3 regions of the Pseudopedobacter beijingensis genome follow, and region 2 is predicted to be linked to each of the others. Evidence: riboswitches for the same ligand, from Rfam matches in the RefSeq annotation. Region 2 holds a riboswitch; each other region holds the start of a gene.

Region 1 (2,270 bases), on a different contig from region 2:
CTCAGAAAGTTCTTGAATGTATGGACGCATATCTTTTGCCCCTAAAGCACAGTTTAGCCCAATTGATAATAAATCGCCATGGCGTACAGAGTTCCAGAAAGCCTCGGTAGTTTGTCCTGATAGTGTACGACCCGAAGCATCAGTTATGGTTCCGGAGATCATGATCTCGATCTTTCTTCCAATAATTGCTTCGTATTTTTTGATAGCAAAAATAGCAGCCTTGGCATTTAAGGTATCAAAGATGGTTTCAACCAGTAACACATCGGCGCCGCCATCTACCAGTCCTCTTATTTGTTCGTAATAGGCATCTTCAAGCTCGTCAAATGTAATGGCTCTGTATCCAGGGTCGTTTACGTTTGGCGAAATGGAGAGTGTTCTGTTGGTTGGACCAATGGCTCCTGCAACAAAACGGGGACGGTCTGGTGTTAAAGCCGTTATTTCCATAGCGGCTTCTTTGGCTATACGGGCGCCTTCATAGCTCAGTTCATAGGAAAGGTCTTCCATCCGATAATCGGCCATAGAAATACGTTGCGTACTGAACGTATTGGTCTCGATAATGTCGGTTCCGGCCAACAAGTAAGCTTTGTGTATTTCTTTAATAATATCTGGCCTTGTCAGGTTCAGCATATCATTATTGCCTTTCACATCGCAAGGATGGTTTTTAAACCTTTCGCCCCTGAAATCACTTTCAGTCAGCTTGTAGTTTTGGATCATAGTACCCATGGCTCCATCAATCACCAGGATACGCTTTTTAAGTTCTTCTCTGATATTCATAAAATGCACATCGTCAAACAAAAGCAATAAATCGAGACTTAAAATGAAAGCAGTATCAATTTATGTACATTGTTATTCGTTAAAAGCTTAATGAAGAAAAGTCGGTATGTGTTGTAGTCCGTTGACTTTCACTTATCTTTCCCAGTTATATTTTTGTATTTTAACTGAGTAGAACGTAGCACCTTGTAAGCACAGGTTGCTAAGACTTCATCGGGTCTAATCCCTCCGTCTTTCTTTATAAGCAATGCAAATTTGCAATATAATTTGGTGAAAACCAAATTTTAAATAGCTATTCCAAATAAAATTAGGTGGATGCGGATTATTGGCGAAATTTTTTTGGTTACATTTCTATTAGAAACTAATTTTTAAGTTATTTGTTTTTTATGCAATGAAAGAGTTAGAAACGTTATTAGAGCAGAAAAATATTAAGCCCACAGCGATGCGCTTGTTGACTGTGCAATGTTTGGTAGAGCAAGATAAGGCTGTTTCTTTAAATGAACTTGAAAAACTTATGCATCCGGCAGACCGGATAACTATTTACAGAACGTTAAAAACGTTTGAGAAGAATGGTTTGCTGCACAGTATTGATGATGGTACGGGAACCCAAAAGTTTGCTATGTGTGACGATAGTTGTGATGCAGATAATCACAACCATGTGCATGTCCATTTTTATTGTAATACTTGTTTAGAAACTTCCTGTCTTCCGAAAACAAAAATACCTGCTATTGTATTGCCTGATTATTTCTTGTCTCAGGAAGTGAATCTGGTGGTAAAGGGAACCTGTGCCAAGTGTACGGTTCATTAGAATGCAATAGTATTGCACCTGATTATAACCTACTTTTGTTGTAAATAAGTACTAATAATTTTATTTATGACAGAACATAATCACAATCATAGCCACGATCATGACCATGATCACGGTCTAAATAATTGGCAGCTTCTGGTAGCGTTACTTGTATTGGTAACTATGCAGGTATTGGAATACGGTTTTCATATTCGGTTTAATAATATTACCGAATTACTTATATATGGTGCGGCTTATCTTTTATCGGGATACTCCGTGCTGGACCTGGCATGGAGAAAAGCCAAGAGGTTTGATTTTTTTAACGAATTCTTTTTAATGAGCGTGGCCACTATTGGCGCATTTTCCATTGGCTCTTATAGCGAAGGAGTTGCTGTAATGGTGTTTTATTCTATTGGCGAATGGTTTCAGGAACGGGCGGTTAAGCGGGCAAAGGGTAATATTAAGGCTTTGCTGGATGTGCGTCCTGATGCTGTAGATGTTGTGAGGAACGGTAAAATAGAAACTGTAAACCCCAAAGATGTATCTATAGGCGAGGTTATACAGGTTAAAGCAGGTGAGAAGGTGGCTTTGGATGGGGAATTGATTTCTGAAAAAGCAACTTTTAATACAGCTGCCCTAACGGGAGAAAGTGTGCCTGATAATAAAAAGCAGGGTGAAACTGTTTTGGCAGGGATGATTAATCTGGCAACGG
Region 2 (2,270 bases):
AGCCAAAGCTTGTTCAAAATCAGCTTTGATATCGTCAATATGCTCAATTCCAACAGAAACCCTTAAAGCAGCCGGTTGTACACCTGCAGCTATTTGTGCTTCTTCACTTAATTGCTGGTGCGTAGTTGCAGAAGGTTGAATGATTAAAGTTTTAGCATCACCAACATTGGCCAGGTTACTGGTTAATTTTAGCGAGTTAATTACTTTAGTTGCATTTTCTTTATCGCCAATTACTTCAAAAGATAATACACCACCAAATCCGTTTTTCAGATATTTTTTAGCCAGTGTATGGTATGGAGAAGATTCCAATCCAGGGTAATTTACAGATTTTACTTTTGGATGTGACTCTAACCATTTAGCTAATGCCAAAGTGTTATCTACGTGTCTTTGAACTCTTAAAGAAAGAGTTTCTAAACCTTGTATTAATAAGAAAGAGTTGAAAGGAGATTGAGAGCAACCGTAATCTCTAAGACCTTCTACTCTTGCTCTTATAATAAACTGGATATTTCCAAAAGGACCATTAACACCAAAAACATCAGAGAAAACCAAGCCATGGTAACCTTCTGAAGGTTCAGAAAATTGAGGGAATTTTCCGTTACCCCAGTTATAGTTTCCAGCGTCTACAATTACCCCACCAATACTGGTACCATGACCGCCTATCCATTTTGTTGCAGCTTCAACTACAATATTTGCACCGTGGTCTATAGGTCTGAAAAGGTAACCACCAGCACCAAATGTATTATCTACTATAAAAGGTATATCGTGTTTTTTGGATACAGCAGCAATAGCATCAAAATCAGGAATGTTTAATTCCGGGTTTCCAATGGTTTCAACATATAAAGCTTTTGTATTTTCGTCAATTAATTCTTCGTAAGATTGCGGATTATCATTTTTAGCAAACCTGGCTTCTATGCCTAAACGTTTGAATTGTACTTTAAATTGGTTATAAGTACCTCCGTATAAACGACCTGTGGTTACGAAATTATCACCTGCCTGAAGAATGTTGGTGATGGCAAGAAATTGTGCAGCCTGACCAGAAGATGTAGCTAAGGCACCAACACCACCTTCTAAAGCAGCAACCCTTTTTTCAAATACATCAGTTGTAGGGTTCATGATGCGGGTATATATATTACCGAATTCTTTTAAAGCAAAAAGATTGGCTCCGTGTTCGTTGTTTTTAAACACGTATGATGTTGTTTGATATAAAGGAACAGCTCTTGAACCTGTTGTAGGATCTACTTCTTGTCCCGCATGAACTTGTAAAGTTTCGAATTTTAAATTTTGAGTTGACATTTTTTATGGATTTTTAAGTTATTATAAATAAATTTTGATTTAAAAAATTTTAAGAGATTCACTAAACCGTTGGCTAAAATAGTAAAGTGATAGGGTAGTGCAAAATGGGAAAATTAGCACATACACATACAACAACATATACAGTAATCAGAAATGTAATTACCAATATTTATATGTTGGGATTTCCCTTGTTGTAGTTTTTTGAAATTTTCTAATGTAGTAGCTTTTTTCATGTCTTTTAAAATTTATATTTCCCTCTCGGGTCAGGATTTGGCACCTTTTCCTTTTTTAAGGGAGGTTGCCAGTGGGTCTTAGAGCCTGTTCTCTTACCACTTCTTTATAAATCAAGACCTTTTCTAGGAATTGATCTTGGTATTTCAACCAATGTTGCTGCAAATATAAGGAAATAAAATACAATTAACCAAATTTTATTTGGAATTATTGGGTTTTTGTTTTTTTATTTTAGATGAAAATCGAAAAAACTTAAAGGTTCAAGTTGATATCATTTATTAAATCTTCAATATTTTCTAATCCAACAGAAATTCTGACCAGGTTTTTAGGTGTTGTAGAATCTGGTCCTTCAGTGGAATAGCGGTGTTCTACCAAACTTTCTACGCCTCCCAGACTTGTAGCTTGAGTAAATACTTTAACTCCATTTACAAATTTATGAGCAGCAGATTCTCCGTTTTTGAGACAAAAAGATAACATCCCTCCAAAAGAGTTCATTTGTTCTTTAGCTAATTGATGCTGCGGATGAGAAGGCAATCCAGGATAATAAACAGACTCTACAGCAGGGTGGGCTTCCAGAAAACCAGCCAGTTTCATAGCGTTTTCTGCATGACCTTTCATTCTATAAGCCAATGTTTTTATACCGCGAGTTACCAGATAGCAATCGAATGGGGAAGGAACGGCACCACCTACAACCTGTACGGTTTTTAATTGTTCGTAAAAATCATCCTCTTCCTTTAAAATAATAA
Region 3 (2,270 bases), on a different contig from region 2:
TCTAATGCTGCAAACGTAAAAGTAGTACATACTTTTGTGTTAGACTGGAGAGGCTATCCAGAAGATTTAAGGAGAGATATTTCGGTGGCAAACTACCAGTACAATCCCACCAAACAATTATGGGTAGGAACAGATGCTGCTGCAGCTGCCAATGATGCAGACCCTACAAAAGCTCAAAAAGCAAAGCAAAACTACACTCCTGGTAAATGGGATACAGAAAAATACGTTCCACAAAGTAATAAGTTAATCAATAACGATAAATCTAATGTTAACTGGTATGTTTTACGTTATGCAGATGTATTGTTGTTATATGCAGAAGCATTGAACGAATGGAAACAAGGACCTACAAATGATGCTTATACCGCCATTAATATGGTTCGCAGACGTGGGTACGGACTTCCTGTAAGTGCGGCAAGTAATTTAGCTGATGTGCCGACAGGTTTAGATGTTCAGGGTTTTAGAGACGCTGTTCGTAAAGAAAGGGCTTTTGAGTTAGCTTTTGAAGGCCATAGAAGGTTAGATTTAGTACGTTGGGGCGTTTATTACGAGACTGTTAAAGCTACAGCACAAAGATTAGGAATATGGTGGATTACTGCAGGTTCTCCAAATTATGCCGTAGCAACACCAGGTTATACCAAAAAGAATAAACATGAGCTTTTCCCTATTCCACAAAGGGAAATGGATATTATGCCACAGTTTGATCAGAACCAAGGTTGGTAAAATAAAAAAAGCCTGAGAAATTTCTCGGGCTTTTTTTATAACTAAATTCTATTCTATATAGACAAAATAGGTACAGCAATTATCAGTTTTTCTCAATACGGGTGAGTGTTTACTGTTCTATTAAACAGCAAAAGATTTTGTCTGAAAAAAATATTCTAAACTAGGTTTATATTTCAATCAAATTATTATATTTGCCTCGTAATTATTGAAAGACCTCTCTAAAAAGAGTCTTGATTTATAAAGAAGTGGCGAGAGACAGGCTCTATAACCCACTGGCAACCATCAAGAGATTGAACGGTGCTAATTCCTGTCCCCAATGGAGGGGAAAATATAAATAAGAGACATCATGAAAATCAAAAACATCACATTCTACACAGAATTAGATTGCCTTGTAACTATTAACAATACCTGCTGTTGTTGTAGTACCTGTATGCAGATGTACTAAAATCTAATTTTTATAAAAGTACAATTCTCCACATTTCTGTGGGGCTGTTGCTGCTAAATAAAATTCCGCAATTTTCAGGAGTTATTATCCATTCAATTATATTTTATTTATTAAAAAATGTCAGAATTCGTAAAACAATCATTAGGTAGCCTTATTCAGGAATTAAAAAAAGATGCAGATAAAGCACAAGTAAGTTTTGAAGCTACTTCAGTACTTGAAGAAGGTGTAAGTGTAAAGAGTACTGTAAGACAATTTGAGTTTAAGTTTGATGAGCCAGAGTTATTGGGAGGTAAAGATGCTGCGCCTAATCCGGTAGAATATGTACTAGCTTCTTTAGGTTCATGCCAGGCAATTGTATACAGAGCATTGGCTTCTTTAAAAGGTATACAATTAGATAGCGTAACGGTAAAAACTAAAGGAGATCTTAATTTACAAGGTTTTTTAGGTTTGGACAGTACGGTTCGTCCGGGCTATGAAAAAATAGAGTTTGAAACAATTATTGTATCGGATGAGAGTCCTGAGAAACTCGAAAGACTAGCTCAACAAGTAGATGCTATTTGCCCTGTTCTGGATATTATTTCTAACCCTGTAAAAGTGCAGGGAAAATTAACTATTCAAAGTAAACACGAATTGGTAGGTTAATACCTTCAAGAAAAAGGCGACTCCTATTGCAGGAGCCGCCTCATCTTAAAACCACTAAATCAAAAATCTGTATATCTGTCTTTAAGCTATTATTAGTTCAAAGCATTAATCATATTAATCAGCTGGCTTTTAGAAGTTGTTTTTATATCTTCAGTTCCTATAGCTATTGTTCCATTAGCAACAATAGTCGCTTTTTTGATAGCGTAAGCAACAGAACCATTGTTTTCAGACATAAATATTACGTGTAAGGTTAAGCCTACAGGGATAAAGCCATAATGCTCAGAGAAGAAATGATCTTGCATGTCGTAAGTGTCTAGTTGAGCCAGAACGTTAGGCTCGCCTTCATACGCTAAATATATACCAGCATTATCTTTATTGTAAGCTGAAGGTACGGTAACTTTTATCTGTGTTTTTGGACGCGCATCGCTGTAGAATCTATCCACATTTGTCCAGCCAAATTCAT

Evidence for each region. Region 2 has a riboswitch for S-adenosylmethionine ahead of ACFSAH_RS18750 (O-acetylhomoserine aminocarboxypropyltransferase/cysteine synthase family protein). Riboswitches for the same ligand answer to the same signal wherever they lie in the genome.
Region 1: linked by a shared signal. The riboswitch ahead of metH (methionine synthase) and the one ahead of ACFSAH_RS18750 (O-acetylhomoserine aminocarboxypropyltransferase/cysteine synthase family protein) in region 2 are both predicted to bind S-adenosylmethionine.
Region 3: linked by a shared signal. The riboswitch ahead of ACFSAH_RS07375 (OsmC family protein) and the one ahead of ACFSAH_RS18750 (O-acetylhomoserine aminocarboxypropyltransferase/cysteine synthase family protein) in region 2 are both predicted to bind S-adenosylmethionine.

Annotation. Positions count from the first base shown of each region.
Region 1 is NZ_JBHUDG010000003.1:29,461-31,730, reverse strand. It holds gene metH (methionine synthase) at 1-774, opposite strand, end outside; SAM riboswitch class I at 904-1,018, opposite strand; gene ACFSAH_RS02245 (Fur family transcriptional regulator) at 1,163-1,579, shown strand; gene ACFSAH_RS02240 (heavy metal translocating P-type ATPase) at 1,646-2,270, shown strand, end outside.
Region 2 is NZ_JBHUDG010000051.1:48,545-50,814, reverse strand. It holds gene ACFSAH_RS18750 (O-acetylhomoserine aminocarboxypropyltransferase/cysteine synthase family protein) at 1-1,293, opposite strand, end outside; SAM riboswitch class I at 1,536-1,639, opposite strand; gene ACFSAH_RS18745 (trans-sulfuration enzyme family protein) at 1,777-2,270, opposite strand, start outside.
Region 3 is NZ_JBHUDG010000006.1:9,208-11,477, reverse strand. It holds gene ACFSAH_RS07380 (RagB/SusD family nutrient uptake outer membrane protein) at 1-720, shown strand, start outside; SAM riboswitch class I at 953-1,057, shown strand; gene ACFSAH_RS07375 (OsmC family protein) at 1,283-1,807, shown strand; gene ACFSAH_RS07370 (hypothetical protein) at 1,900-2,270, opposite strand, start outside.